4 regions of the Rhodoferax sp. SPJ4 genome follow, and region 2 is predicted to be linked to each of the others. Evidence: predicted binding sites of a transcription regulator. Region 2 holds the regulator's gene; each other region holds the start of a gene.
The links. Region 2 encodes sigma-54, which starts transcription at its own class of promoters, with help from an activator protein. Its sites were predicted from a motif close to TGGCANGNAANCTGCTTT; they were not measured.

Region 1 (3,609 bases), 320 kb from region 2:
ACCCTCACCAAGTACTGATCCGGGGCCGGGGCTCAGTGCCCCTGCCTGAGCGTGCTGCGGTACTGCAGGGCCTCGGCCACATGGGGTTCGGCCACCGCGGCTGTGCCCTCCAGGTCGGCCACGGTGCGGGCCACCTTCAGCGCCCGGTGGGTGCTGCGGGCGGACCAGCCCAGTTTGGCGGCCGCGGATTGCAAAAACCGCAGCGCTGCCGGCGCCACATTCAATGGGGCTTCCAGTTGCTTGGCCTGCAAGGCCTGGTTGGCGCAGCCTTGCCGGTCCAGCGCCCGTTGCCGCGCGGCCAGCACCCGGTCGGCCACCGCGGCACTGGCTTCGCCCGGTCCGGTGTGCAACAAGGTGTCGGCCGGCAGCGCCGGCACCTCCACATGCAGGTCAATCCGGTCCAGCAAGGGGCCGCTGAGCTTGCCTTGGTAACGCGCCACCTGGTCGGGTGTGCAACGGCACGGCCGTACCGCATGGCCCAGGTAGCCGCAGGGGCAGGGGTTCATCGCCGCGATCAGCTGGAAGCGGGCCGGAAACTCGGCCCGCCGGGCGGCCCGGGCGATGCTGATGTGGCCGCTTTCCAAGGGCTCGCGCAAGGCCTCCAGCGCCATGCGCGGAAACTCCGGAAATTCATCGAGAAACAGCACCCCGTGGTGGGCCAGGGAGATTTCACCCGGCCGCGGCGGTGAGCCGCCACCGACCAGCGCCACCGCGCTGGCCGTGTGGTGCGGCGCCGAGGTCGGGCGCATGCCCCAGCGCTCAACGGCAAAGGCGCCGGCCAGGCTGGCCAGGGCGGCCGTTTCCAGGGCCTCCATGGTGTTCATCGGCGGCAGCAGCCCGGCAAAACGCTGGGCCAGCATGGATTTGCCCGAGCCCGGCGGTCCCACCATCAACAGGCTGTGGCCACCCGCCGCAGCGATTTCCAGCGCCCGCTTGGCCGCAGCCTGGCCTTTGACGTCGGCCAGGTCGGGGTAAGTGGCGCGGCCCAACCGCTGGGCCGTGGCGTCGCACCGCACCCAGCCATCGTTGGCCGGCACGGCGGTCTGGCCACCAGGCAGGAACTGCTGCACCACGTCCAGCAGGTGGCGCGCACCATGGACCTGCACCCCGGGCACCAGGGCGGCCTCGTGGGCGCTGGCCAATGGCAGCACCAGCCGGGCCGGCCCCGCCGCTGCGGGCTGGGTCTGTGCCAGGGCCAGCGCCATGGCCAGGGCACCTCGAACGGGACGCAATTCACCGCCCAGCGACAGCTCACCGGCAAAGGTGAAGGCCGACAGTGCCTGGGCATCGACCTGGCCGCTGGCCGCTAGCAAGCCCAGCGCGATGGGCAAATCAAAGCGCCCGGAGTCCTTGGGCAGGTCGGCTGGCGCCAGATTGACGGTGACCCGCTTGTTGGCCGGCCATGGCAGGCCGGCGTTCTGGATGGCGCTGCGGACCCGCTCTCTGGCTTCTTTGACCTCGGTGTCGGCCAAGCCAACCAAGGTAAAGCTGGGTAACCCATTGGCCAGATGCACCTCAACGGTGACTTCTGGCGCCTGCAGGCCCAGCAACGCCCGACTATGCACCATTGAGAAGCCCTGCATGCCTGATTTCCCCGTTACATCCAGTTTTGGTGCATTTCGTGCGTCAGATCAACTTTGTGCACAAAATCGGTGCGAATGTCGGATGTGGTGTCCCGACCGATCGCCTTTTTTTGCCCCAAGACACCTTGTCCGACAAGGTCAAGGGGGCGCAGACCAAATGGCATGGTCTGTGCTTGGTAACCGAGCGTATTTCTTTTACAACCCTTGTCATTACTTTTACCCAGGAGCTTTGAATGAAATCACAAATCAGCACCATCACCGTTGCCATCGCCCTGCTGTCTGCAGGCGCCGCTTTTGCCCAAGCCAAAGCACCGGAACCCGATTTCACCATCACCGGCAACGTTTCGCTGAATTCTGACTACAAGTTCCGCGGTTTCACCCAAACGGACTACGGCCCAGCCCTGCAAGGCGGCTTCGATTTCGCCCACAAGTCCGGTTTCTACCTGGGCAACTGGAACTCGAACGTGCTGCAAAGCCTGTACACCGGCGGCAGCCTGGAAATGGATTTCTACGGCGGCTACAAGGGTGAGATCGCCAAGGACCTCGGCTACGACGTCGGCGCCATCTATTACTACTACCCCAAGAGCGGTGTGGCCGGCTCGACCAAGATCAGCAACACCGAAATCTACGGTGGTCTGACCTACGGCCCCTTCTCCGGCAAGCTGTACTACGCCACCGGCGACTACTTCAAGGCCGCCCAGCTGGTCGGCGCGCCCAACTCCACCAAGGGCACGACCTACCTGGACCTGAACTACAGCACCGAAGTCGCCACTGGCCTGACGCTGGGCGTGCACGCCGGTATCTTGAGCCTGAAGGAAAACCAGCAGTTCACCGACATCAACGGCAACACCCTGTCCAAGAACGTCACCGACTACAAGCTGAGCCTGACCAAGGATCTGGCTGGCTACGCGCTGACCGGCGCCGTGATCGGTACCTCCAAGAAGGGCTACTTCAGCACCGGCCAGGTCGGCCCGATCGAAGCCGCCGGCAAAACCCGCCTGTTCGTCTCGCTCGGCAAGACGTTCTAAACCTCCCCTGTCTCTGAGGAAACAAACCATGAAACTCGTGACGGCCATCATCAAACCGTTCAAGCTGGACGAGGTGCGCGAAGCCCTCTCCGGCATCGGCGTGCAAGGCATCACCGTGACCGAAGTCAAAGGCTTCGGTCGCCAGAAAGGCCACACCGAGCTGTACCGCGGCGCGGAGTACGTTGTCGATTTCTTGCCCAAGGTCAAGATCGAGGCGGCGGTGGCCGACGAGCTGGTGGATCGCGTGATCGAGGCCATCGAAGGCGCTGCACGCACCGGCAAAATCGGCGACGGCAAGATCTTCGTCTACAACCTGGAGCAGGTTGTCCGCATCCGCACCGGCGAGACCGGCAAGGAAGCGCTGTAAGGCCCACCGCATCACCCAAAAAGAGGACCTGTATGAAAAACCTAATCGCCTCCTTCGTGCTGGGGCTGGGCCTGATGGCGGGGGGCTCCGTGGCCTTCGCCCAGGCCGATGCCAAGCCCGCGGACGCTCCTGCTGCTGCGGTCACCGCGCCGGCCGAAGCCGCCGCACCCGCCGCCGTGGCAGCTGCCAAACCGGCGGCCAAGCCCAAGGCCGACGCTGATGTGAAGGTGGCCCAAGCCGCCCCCGCAGCCGAAGCCAAACCGGCAGCCGCCGCACCTGCCTCTGCGCCAGCCCCTGCAGCAGCCGCGGCTGCGCCCGCCGCGGAAGCGCCGGCCGCCGCCGCATCGGCCCCCCCGGCACCCGTTCCCAACAAGGGCGACGTATCGTGGATGCTGGTGTCCACCCTGTTGGTCATCATGATGTCCATTCCGGGTCTGGCGCTGTTCTACGGCGGCCTGGTGCGCAGCAAGAACATGCTGTCCATCCTGATGCAGGTGTTTGTCACCTTCTCGATGATCGTCGTGCTGTGGTGCCTGTACGGCTACAGCCTGGCTTTCAGCGAGGGCAATGCCTTCATCGGCGGTTTCGACCGGCTGTTCATGAAGGGCTTGTTCGACCCGGTGAAGGGTGA
Region 2 (3,609 bases):
GCTGGCCGTGCAAAAAGGCGAGGTCGTGGGCCTGCTGGGGCCCAACGGCGCCGGCAAGACCACCTCGTTCTACATGATCGTGGGCCTGGTGCGGGCCGACGCCGGCGTGATCTCCATTGGCGGCCAGTCGGTCGAGCACATGCCCATCCACCGCCGTTCGCGGCTGGGCCTGAGCTATCTGCCGCAGGAAGCGTCGATCTTCCGCAAGCTCAATGTCGAAGACAACATCCGCGCGGTGCTGGAGTTGCAGCGCGACGAGGGCGGCCGGCCGCTGGGCCGCGCGGTCATCGAGCAGCGGGTGGATGCGCTGCTGCAAGACCTGCGGGTCGAGCACCTGCGCGATTCGCCGGCCCCTGCGCTGTCGGGCGGTGAGCGGCGCCGGGTCGAGATTGCCCGCGCCCTGGCCACCCAGCCGCAGTTCATCCTGCTCGACGAGCCCTTTGCCGGCATCGACCCGATCGCGGTGATCGAGATCCAGCGCATCATCGGTTTTCTGAAGTCGCGCGGCATCGGCGTGCTGATCACCGACCACAACGTGCGTGAAACCCTGGGCATCTGCGACCACGCCTACATCATCAGCGACGGTCATGTGCTGGCCCAGGGCACGCCCGCCGAGATCGTTGACAACGCCGATGTTCGCCGCGTCTACCTGGGCGAACATTTCCGCATGTGAACATGGCCCCCACGTTCGCGCACTGCGTGTCGCTCTCTGCCCCCCGAGGGGGCCGCGTTTTTCCTTGGGGCGGCCCGGCGGAAAAACCAGCGCCCCTGTTTGAGTCTTGCGGGGCATTCGCAGTCCCTTGTTCGCCTGCATGAAACAAGGCCTTTCCCTCCGTGTCTCCCAGCACCTCGCATTGACGCCGCAACTGCAGCAGTCAATCCGACTGCTGCAGCTGTCCACGCTGGAACTCAGCCAGGAGGTCGAGCAGATGCTCGACGAAAACCCCTTCCTCGACGTGGCCGACGAGACCGCGCCGCGCGAGGAGTTTGGCCTGGCCCAGGCCGATGCCCGGGCCGACGACGAGCCGTTTTCGTCATCGTCCAGCAGCACTGAGACCGAGGCGGTGGCCGATGGGGTGGGCGACGGTGAGCCAGCCCTGCCCGACAACTGGGACGGCGACGGCAGCACCGAGATCGCGCCCAACGACAGCGAGTGGGGCGGCGACGCGCCAGCCCACCAGCGGCAGGACGACGACGGCGCGATGGACGCCACCGAACTGGCCCGCCAGCAGGAGTCGCTGACCGCCTTTTTGCACCGCCAGGCCTTGTCGCTGCGCCTGAGCGAGATCGACCGCGCCGCGCTGCGTTTCCTGATCGAGTCGCTCAACGACGACGGCTACCTCGAAGACAGCCTGGACCTGCTGGCCCGCGGCCTGGCCGGCGACGATGCCGAGCAGGTCGAGGAGTTGGTGCAGCGTTTTGGCATGGCCTTGCGCCTGCTGCAAAGCCTGGAGCCGGTGGGCGTGGGTGCTCGCCACCTGGCCGAATGCCTGAGCCTGCAGCTCAAGGCCTTGCCCCCCAGCGAGGTGGTCAAGGCCGCCCAGGCCATTTGCGCCCAGCCCATGGAGCTGCTGGCGCGGCGCGATTTCAAGCGCCTGGCCCAGCTGTGCCAGCTCAGCGACGCGCTGGTGCGCCAGGGCATTGCACTGATCCAGACCCTGGAGCCCAAGCCAGGCCGGCGCTTTGTGGACGTGGAGCGCAACATCGTCGTGCCCGACGTCATCGTGGTGCAGGTGGGGCGTGGCCCCAACCCGCGTTTCCGGGCCCAGCTCAACCCCGACGTCATGCCCCGGCTGCGGGTGCACGACATCTATGCCGGTGCGCTCAAGGCCAGCCGCGGCGGCAATGCCCAGGCGCTTCAGCAGCGGCTGCAGGAAGCGCGCTGGTTCATCAAGAACATCCAGCAGCGCTTCGACACCATCCTGCGCGTCAGCAGCGCCATCGTCGAGCGGCAGAAGAACTTCTTCGTCCATGGCGAGCTGGCCATGCGGCCGCTGGTGCTGCGCGAGATCGCCGACGAGCTGGGCCTGCACGAGTCCACCATCTCGCGGGTCACCACCGCCAAGTACATGGCCACGCCTTTTGGCACCTTCGAGCTGAAGTATTTCTTCGGCTCGGCACTGGGCACCGAAACCGGCGGCAACGCGTCGAGCACCGCGGTGCGGGCGCTGATCAAGCAGTTTGTCAGCGCCGAAAACCTCAAGAAGCCGCTCAGCGACAACCAGATTTCCGAGATGCTGAAAGAGCAGGGCATTGAGTGCGCGCGCCGCACCGTGGCCAAGTACCGCGAGGCCTTGCGCATCGCGCCCGCCAACCTGCGCAAAGCACTGTGAACATGACCCCCACGCTCCCCACTGCGTGTGGTTCGCTGCCCGCCGAGGGGGCCGTGTTTCGCCCAGGGGCGGCCCGGCGGCGAAACATCCAGGCTTTTGACCAATGAACCAACTTCACCTTTTTTTGCCCTGCGCCGCTGGCGTGGAAGACCTGCTGGAGGCCGAGGTGCGGCGGCTGTGCAGCGGCCACACCGACAAGCTGCGCGGCGGCGTGCGGGTGGTGGCCTCCTGGCGCGACGCCATGCTGCTCAACCTGCACAGCCGGTTGGCCCAGCGGGTGCTGGTGCAGCTGGCGGACGGCTTTTACCGCAGCGAAAACGACCTCTATGCCATCGCCAGCGAGGTGGCCTGGGAAATCTGGTTCACGCCGCGGCAAAGCATCAAGGTGGAGATCACCGCCCAGCACAGCCCGCTGACCTCGCTGAACTTTGCCGCGCTGAAGGTCAAGGACGCGGTCTGTGACCGCTTCCGGGCCAAGAGCGGTGGCGTGCGGCCCGACGTCAACACCCAGTGGCCCGATGTGCGCATCTACACCCACCTGACCACCGACCGCTGCGCCCTCTACATCGACACCTCGGGCGAGCCGCTGTTCAAACGCGGCTGGCGCGAAGACAAGGGCGAGGCGCCGCTGAAGGAAACCCTGGCCGCCGCCATGCTGGCCGCCAGCGGCTGGGACGCCACGGTGCCGCTGTACGACCCCTGCTGCGGCAGCGGCACCATCGCCATCGAGGCCGCCACCATCGCCTGCCACCAGGCGCCTGGCCTGCTGCGCCGCTTCGCCTTCGAAAAATACCTGCCCTTCCAGGCCCATGTGTGGGACGCGCTGCGCGACCAGGCCGAGGCCGCCGTGTGCGCGCCCACCGCGCCGGTGTTTGGCAGCGACGTGGCCTTCCGCATGGTGGACTTCGCCCAGCGCAACGCCGAGCGGGCCGGTGTGGCCCACGCGGTGCAGTTGCGCGGCGGCGACGCCTTGCAGCGCATGCCGCCGGCCGAGGGCGGCGTGATGCTGCTCAACCCGCCTTATGGCGAACGCATCGCGGTGGCCGGTGTGGCCGGCAGCGGCCGCGGCCACGGTGCCGGCCGCGAGACCGCCCAGGTCGATGGCCAGCGCGATGAGGGCGACGACTTCTTTCCCCAGCTGGCCACCCACTGGAAGAAAAACTACGCCGGCTGGACCGCCTGGGTGTTGACACCCGACCTCAAGCTGCCCGGCCGCATGCGGCTGAAAGAGTCGCGCCGGGTGCCGATGTGGAACGGCCCCATCGAATGCCGGCTG
Region 3 (3,609 bases), on a different contig from region 2:
GCCACGTCGCCGCCCCACAGAGGAACAGCGCCGCCCCAACCAGAGACCACGGCCACGTACTGGACGCCGCCTTCTTCCCACGAGATGGGAGGAGCGACCACGCCGGAGCCGGTCTGGAACTGCCACACCACCTTGCCGGTCTTGGCATCGGCGGCCTTCAGGTAGCCTTCTGGCGTGCCCCAGAACACCAGGTCACCCGCGGTGGTCATCACGCCGCCCCACAGGGGAGCGCCATTCTTGACTTCCCAGGCGATCTTGCCGGTCTTGGGGTCGATGGCACGCAGGGCACCGATGTACTCGTCGTTGATGGTCTTGATAGTGAAGCCAGCGCCCAGGTAGGCAGCGCCCTTCTTGTAGCTGACCGGCTCGTTCCAGATGTCCATGCCCCACTCATTGGAAGGCACGTAGAACATGCCCGTCTTGGGGCTGTAAGCCATCGGCATCTGGTTCTTGCCGCCCAGGAAGGACGGGGCTGCGAACACGGTAGCGCCCTTCTTGCCGTCAGCGCCGGCAGTCGGGTCACCAGGACGGTTTTCCGGCACGTAGTTCGGACGGCCGCTCTTCAGGTCGATGCCGGTGGCCCAGGTCACCTTCTTCACGAAGGGGAAGGCGTTGACCAGCTTGCCGGTCTTGGCGTCGTTGACGTAGAAGAAGCCGTTGCGGTCAGCCTTGCCACCCAGACGTTGACCGTTGGATTCGAAGGTCACGAACTCGTTCACGCCGTCGAAGTCCCAGCCGTCGTTGGGGGTGTTCTGGTAGTGCCAGACGATCTTGCCGGTGGCCACGTCGATGGCGACGGTGGAGCAGGAGTACAGGTTGTCACCCTTGCGCAGGTGGCTGTTCCACGGACCGGGGTTGCCGGTGCCGAAGTAGGCCAGGCCGGTGGAAGCGTCATAGGTGCCGCCCAACCAGGTGGCTGCGCCGCCGGTCTTCCACATTTCGCCAGGCCAGGTGGCGTTGGTGTTGCCCGTGATGCCGTTGTCCTTGCCATTCAGAGTGCCCATGTGGCCTTCCACCGTGGGGCGGCTCCACACCATCTTGCCGGTCTTGGCATCGCGTGCTTCCACACGGCCGACCACGCCGAATTCGCCGCCGGACACGCCGGTCAGCACCAGGCCCTTGGCGATCAGCGGTGCAGCGGTGTTGCTGTAGCCGGCTGCGTAGTCGTCAATCTTTTCCTTCCAAACCACCTTGCCGGTGGTCTGGTCGAGGGCGACCAGCTGGGCGTCCAGCGTGCTGAAGATCACCACGTTGTCGTACAGGGCGGCGCCGCGGTTGACCACGTCACAGCAGGGCATGATGCCTTCGGGCAGGCGGTGCTCGTACTTCCAGAGCTTCTTGCCGGTCTTGGTGTCCAGCGCGTAGATGCGCGAGTAGGACGCCGTGACGAACATCTTGCCGTTGTGCACCAGGGGTTGCGACTCTTGGCCGCGTTGCTTTTCACCACCGAAGGAGAAACTCCAGGCCGGAACCAGGTTCTTGACGGTGCCGGTGTTGACCTGGGTCAGGGGCGAGAAACGCTGGCCCTGGGTGCCGAGGCCGTAGGACAGCACGTCGGTGCCGGTTTTGGCGTCTTGTTCGATCATGGCGTCCGTCACGGCGGCGTTGGCGTTCAACGCAGCCAGTGCGGCCATGACCAAGGTCGAGAGAAGTAGTTTCCGCATGCTTTTTTATCTCCTTTAGTGATGAATAGGCCATTCAACATGGCCCCTGACTCAACTCTGGCGTGTGCGCAGTGATCTTGAGCAGGTGCTAAAGGGCAAATTCCATGCCAGTGGAAACAGCCCTGAAAACCGAAGGAAAATTGCCCCATGGAACGGTGGTTGCGTGAGGACGTTGCCGATCGGTGTACCCCAGGTCATCAACTGTTCCAAATGTGAACGCGCCTTGTGCGAAGTCAGCGAGAAAGCTCACCGTTCATGGCCCGGCGTTCGTAGTCCGGGTAGAGGTGAAACACACTGCGCTGGAACTCGGCTTCCACTGCGGAGAAACCCTTAAATTCGGCCCCAATCGGCAGCTGCAATGCCTCGGCAATGTCCAGCCCGCGCGCGGCCGCCGAGCGCAGTTGTTGGTCCAGCCATTGCAGGTAGCGTCGGGTGTCGGCAAAGCCGTTGCTCCCCTTGTCCACAGGGCCGTGGCTGGGGATGATCACCGGCGCGCGCAGGCCGGCTGTGGTTTGTTCCAGCCGGTCCAGGCTGGCCAGCCATTGCCCGATGTGGGCATGGGGTGTGGTGGGCGCCCGGTGGGCGAAAACCAGGCCGCCCGCGAAGACCACTCCGGTGGTTTGGTCCACCAACACCAGGTCGTCGCCAGTGTGGCCTTGCAGCCGCATCAGTGCAATTGCATGGTCGCCCCAAGCGCGCGATTCCGGTATCAGGGTTTGCGAGGAGGGCGTGGACTCGGTGCCGCGCATCCAGTCACCACACAGTTTGTACAGGTTGTCGGCGTAGGCGTTGCCCTCGGCTTGCATGCCTTTGCGGCTGCCTGGCAGGGCGTAGGTGGGCACGTCGGCCCAGGCCTGGTTGCCGAAGAAATAGTCGGGGTGCAGGTTGAGGTTGAACACCGCCACCACCGGCCGCGCGGTGGTTTGCTGGATCAGCCGGCGCTGCGCCTCGCCGTACAAGCGGGACGGCCCGGTGTTGATGACCAGCGTGCCGGCCGAGGTGGCAATGAAGCCGGTGTTGATGATGTTGCAACCGTTCTGCGGCGAGAAGTCGCCGTTCGCCCCTTCAATGACCCAGGTGTCGGGGGCTACCGCTCGCGCCTTGAGTGCGTAGTCCAGGCCTTGTGCCCACAAGGGAAAACCCAGGCATGCCAGCCAGGCCCCCAGCAGGGCCCTGCGGACCGCCTTCATGGGGTCACCTCGGCCAGGATTTTGTTGCCGTTGTTGTCCACCCCGGTGAGCCGCAGGCCGGCCACTGGCTGGGCCCTGAAGTCGAAGGAGAAGGTGGGGTTCTCCGACACCGGTTCGAACAGGCTCAGGCGCAGCAAGGCCTGTCCGTCGGGCGCTTGCAGGGCCAGGCGCTCGATGTAGAAAGCGGGAATACCGGCCACCAGACCGGTGTCCATGGGGTGCATGATGCGCAGCCGCAGGCGGGCGGCGTGGTTGCTCAGCACATCCTGAAAATAGCGGACCTGCACGTGGTTCAAGGTGCGGCTCCAGGAGCCATCGGACCGGGTGGCGCCGGCCACGGTGCAGCCGCCGCCCGAGGCGTCGACCTGCAGACTGCCCACATGCCACAGGCCTTTCTGGTCCAGCACGGCCACCCGCACCGGGGAGGCTTGTTCCAGCTTGAAGCGGAAGGTGAGGCGGGGCAACACACCGACCGGTTCGAACTCCAGCACCTTGCGGATGGGGTTGCGCTCAACGATCACCACCATCTTGACCACGCTGTGGCCATCGGCCAGCAGGGCCGTGGCGTCGACCGCAATCGGCACGCTCATCGGGTCTTCCGCAAAGCGCGGACCGCTGACCTTGACACGGTCATCAAACACCCAGGGGCTGGCGCCCAGGAACTCTTTTCGCAGCTGGCTCCACTGCACGGATTGCAGGGGGTCTTCCGTGGGGGTCGCTGCGGTCGCCATGCCGCCGGGGGCCAGCAGCCCGAG
Region 4 (3,609 bases), on a different contig from region 2:
GGCAGGTAGCAATTGGCCGCGCTGTTGTCGCAGCAGCCGCCGGACTGATGAAACATCAGCGCCCCATGCTGGGCCTGCAGCTCGGCAATCAGGGCCAGTGCGGCCTCGGTGGCAATGACGCGTTCAACCATGGTGGCCTTGTGTGTGGGAAGCCCCCGGACCGGAACCAGGCCGGACCGGGGGCAGACCTCGTTGGATCAGAAGAAGCCCAGCTTGTTCTCGCTGTAGCTGACCAGCAGGTTCTTGGTCTGCTGGTAGTGGTCCAGCATCATCTTGTGGGTTTCACGGCCGATGCCGGATTCCTTGTAGCCGCCGAAGGCCGCGTGGGCCGGGTAGGCGTGGTAGCAGTTGGTCCAGACGCGACCGGCCTTGATGGCGCGGCCCATGCGGTAGGCCACGTTGCCGTTGCGGCTCCAGACGCCAGCGCCCAGGCCGTACAGCGTGTCGTTGGCGATTTCCAGGGCTTCGGCTTCGTCCTTGAAGGTGGTCACGGCCAGCACCGGGCCAAAGATTTCTTCCTGGAAGATGCGCATCTTGTTGTGGCCCTTGAACAGCGTGGGCTGCACGTAGTAGCCGCCGTCGAGCTCACCGCCCAGCACGGCTTGGCTGCCGCCGGCCAGCAATTGCGCGCCTTCCTGCTTGCCCAGGTCGAGGTAGGACAAGATTTTGGTGAGCTGCTCTTTAGACGCCTGGGCGCCCATCATGCTGTCGGTGTCCAGCGGGTTGGCGTGCTTGATGGCGGCCACGCGCTTGAGCACCCGTTCCATGAACTTGTCGTAGATGGATTCCTGGATCAGTGCGCGCGACGGGCAGGTGCAAACCTCGCCCTGGTTGAACGCGAACAGCACCAGGCCTTCAATCGCCTTGTCGAGGAAGGCGTCGTCCTTGTCCATCACATCGGCGAAGAAGATGTTGGGCGACTTGCCACCCAGTTCCAGCGTAGCGGGAATCAGGTTGTTGGCAGCGGCCTGGGCGATCACGCGGCCGGTGCTGGTGGAACCGGTGAAGGCGATCTTGGCGATGCGCTTGGAGGTGGCCAGCGGCATGCCGGCTTCACGGCCGAAACCGTTGACGATGTTCAGCACGCCGGGCGGCAGCAGATCGGCAATCAGCTCGGCCAGCACCAGGATGCTGATGGGGGTGGACTCGGCGGGCTTGAGCACCACGCAGTTGCCGGCGCCCAGCGCGGGGGCCAGTTTCCAGGCAGCCATCAGGATGGGGAAGTTCCAGGGAATGATCTGGCCCACAACGCCCAGCGGTTCCTGGATGTGGTAGGCCATGGTGTTGGCGTCGATCTCGCTGATGCCGCCTTCCTGGGCGCGCAGGCAGCCAGCGAAGTAACGGAAATGGTCCACCGTCAAGGGGATGTCGGCGTTCAGGGTTTCGCGGATGGCCTTGCCGTTGTCCACGGTTTCGGCATAGGCCAGCAACTCGAGGTTGGCTTCCAGGCGGTCGGCGATCTTCAACAGCACGTTGGCGCGGTCGCCCACCGGGGTCTTGCCCCAGGCGTCGGCGGCAGCATGGGCGGCGTCCAGGGCGAGTTCGATGTCTTCAGCGCTGGAGCGGGCGGCCTGGGTGTAGACCTTGCCGTTGATCGGGGTGATGACGTCGAAATACTGTCCCTTGACCGGAGCCACCCACTTGCCGCCAATGAAGTTGTCGTATTTGGCTTTGTAGGAAATCTTGGCACCGGCGGCGCCGGGAGCTGCATAAATCATGTCTCGTCCTTTGTGGGTCTGAATGGAGTGAAAGCTGCCATGTGGCCCATGCTTCATCACAACTTCCATGCCACCCGCTGACAAGACCGTAAGCTGTTGATTTAAATATGCTTTTTTTGACACCCACACCACACCGCCAAGCCCCCTGGTCGTTGCAGGACCTGACACATGTCCGGAAATGTGACGTTCCACCGCGCAGGCCACGCCGGGGGTGTGAATTAAGTCACATCACCCTCAAAATGGCAGCGCCGTGCATAGAAAAAAGCACTTGAAAACAGGGTGAAAAACAGCCCTGTGGCGCACAGGGTCAGGTCCGATTGCTGGCTGTTTTTGACACACCTGCCGACCCTGGAAATCGCCCCCTGTCCAATCCCTGCACACCGACCTTTTCCTTCTGAAAAAGCCCCACACCGGACCACCATCCGTGAGCAACAGGCCAACCGCCAACGTCAAGAATTCACCGCCGACGAAACGCCTCCTGCGCCATCCCGGAACGATTCAAGCAAGGTGTTTTTTCGAAAACCTATGCAAATGCCTGCATACACCCACTGACGCTGGATGCAGGTGGGACGGCGGGCCGCCAGACCTTCACTTCGCGGTCTTGCAGGTGTTGATGCCCAGCAGCGCATAGGGAGGGCAGCGGCCCGTCAGACCGGTCAACAAGGGCACGACGCCCAGGTAACCCCACCAGCCCACGGTGCCGGTGGCGGCCAGGCCGATCAACACCAGGCCGCCCACAATACGCAACACCTTGTCGATGCCACCGACGTTCTTGATCATGATGTTTCCTTTGAAAAAGAGGTCCGGGTGCACGGCCCCGGCGGCAACCAGTCTGCCCGCCTTTGCCAGCCCCATCAAGCGCACTTTCCGCAGGAGACCGGCGCATGGAAAGCGGCAGAATGCGGGCTGCCCTGTGCCGCGCCCCGCCCATGCCCAAAGCCATCTCCTTCCATGACCAGCCCTGACCCCGTGATGGCCGTGCTGCGCGCGGTGGGCCAGGCCATGGCGCGGGGCGATGCGACGGCGGCCACGGCGCAGCTGCAAAGCGCCTGGGCCACCCACCCCACCGACCCCCGGCTGCACCTGATGGCGGCCCAGCTGGCCGAGGCCTCACAGCAGCCGGACCAGGCGCTGAGCCACACCCGCAAGGCCGTGGCCCTGGCGCCGCACTGGGAGGCCCCGGCCACTGAACTGGCGCTGCTGCTGGCGCGTCAGGGCCGGCCGCTGGAGGCGCTGGACGCGGCCCGCCACGCCGTGGCCCTGGCCCCGGACAGCCTGGACGTGTTGTACCGGGTGGTGGACATCGCCCACCAGGCCCTCAACCCCCAGCTGGCGCTGGACTGGCTGCAGCACGCGGCCACGCTGGACCCGGACAACCCGGAGCTGCTGCCGTTGATCGCCCGCGACCTGACCCAGCTCGGCCGCTACACCGAGGCCCAGACCGCCTACACCACGCTGCTGGCACGCCAGCCCGACCACGCCGAATTCCGCCTGGCCCGGGCCAAGGCTGCGGTCTATGCCGGCGACCTGGCCGCCGCACGCCAGGACGGCGAGCGGCTGGTGGCGCAAGACCCCGGCAACGAGACCCACCGCTTCTGGCTGGCCGTGGCCTGCGGCGACACGCCACCCACCCAGCCGCTGGCCATGACGCAAGCCATGTTCGATGGCTACGCACCCTTGTTCGACCAGCACCTGGTGCAGGGCCTGCAGTACCGGGTGCCCGAGCAGGTGGCGGCGTGGATTGCGCAACACCACCCGCAGCGGGCGCTGGGGGTGCTGGACCTGGGCTGTGGCACCGGCCTGCTGGCCAAGCAACTCGGCGCTGGCCAGGGCCGGCTGGTGGGGGTGGACCTGGCACCCAAAATGGTGGCCCAGGCCCAACGCCTGGGCC

Region 1: a site for sigma-54 is predicted at 1,742-1,759, ahead of AC4BAR_RS12800 (TorF family putative porin). Genes of this name have one in related genera too.
Region 3: a site for sigma-54 is predicted at 1,757-1,774, ahead of AC4BAR_RS02885 (PQQ-dependent methanol/ethanol family dehydrogenase). Genes of this name have one in related genera too.
Region 4: a site for sigma-54 is predicted at 1,774-1,791, ahead of adh (aldehyde dehydrogenase). Genes of this name have one in related genera too.

The regions. Positions count from the first base shown of each region.
Region 1 is NZ_JBYZMN010000003.1:343,833-347,441, forward strand. It holds gene AC4BAR_RS12790 (glycine zipper 2TM domain-containing protein) at 1-18, shown strand, start outside; gene AC4BAR_RS12795 (YifB family Mg chelatase-like AAA ATPase) at 33-1,583, opposite strand; gene AC4BAR_RS12800 (TorF family putative porin) at 1,817-2,611, shown strand; gene glnK (P-II family nitrogen regulator) at 2,640-2,978, shown strand; gene AC4BAR_RS12810 (ammonium transporter) at 3,011-3,609, shown strand, end outside.
Region 2 is NZ_JBYZMN010000003.1:20,574-24,182, reverse strand. It holds gene lptB (LPS export ABC transporter ATP-binding protein) at 1-673, shown strand, start outside; gene AC4BAR_RS11235 (RNA polymerase factor sigma-54) at 813-2,333, shown strand; gene AC4BAR_RS11230 (THUMP domain-containing class I SAM-dependent RNA methyltransferase) at 2,437-3,609, shown strand, end outside.
Region 3 is NZ_JBYZMN010000001.1:579,490-583,098, forward strand. It holds gene AC4BAR_RS02885 (PQQ-dependent methanol/ethanol family dehydrogenase) at 1-1,664, opposite strand, end outside; gene AC4BAR_RS02890 (quinoprotein relay system zinc metallohydrolase 1) at 1,898-2,854, opposite strand; gene AC4BAR_RS02895 (quinoprotein dehydrogenase-associated SoxYZ-like carrier) at 2,851-3,585, opposite strand.
Region 4 is NZ_JBYZMN010000004.1:12,140-15,748, forward strand. It holds gene AC4BAR_RS13190 (DUF779 domain-containing protein) at 1-131, opposite strand, end outside; gene adh (aldehyde dehydrogenase) at 198-1,718, opposite strand; gene AC4BAR_RS13200 (YgaP family membrane protein) at 2,307-2,498, opposite strand; gene AC4BAR_RS13205 (tetratricopeptide repeat protein) at 2,670-3,609, shown strand, end outside.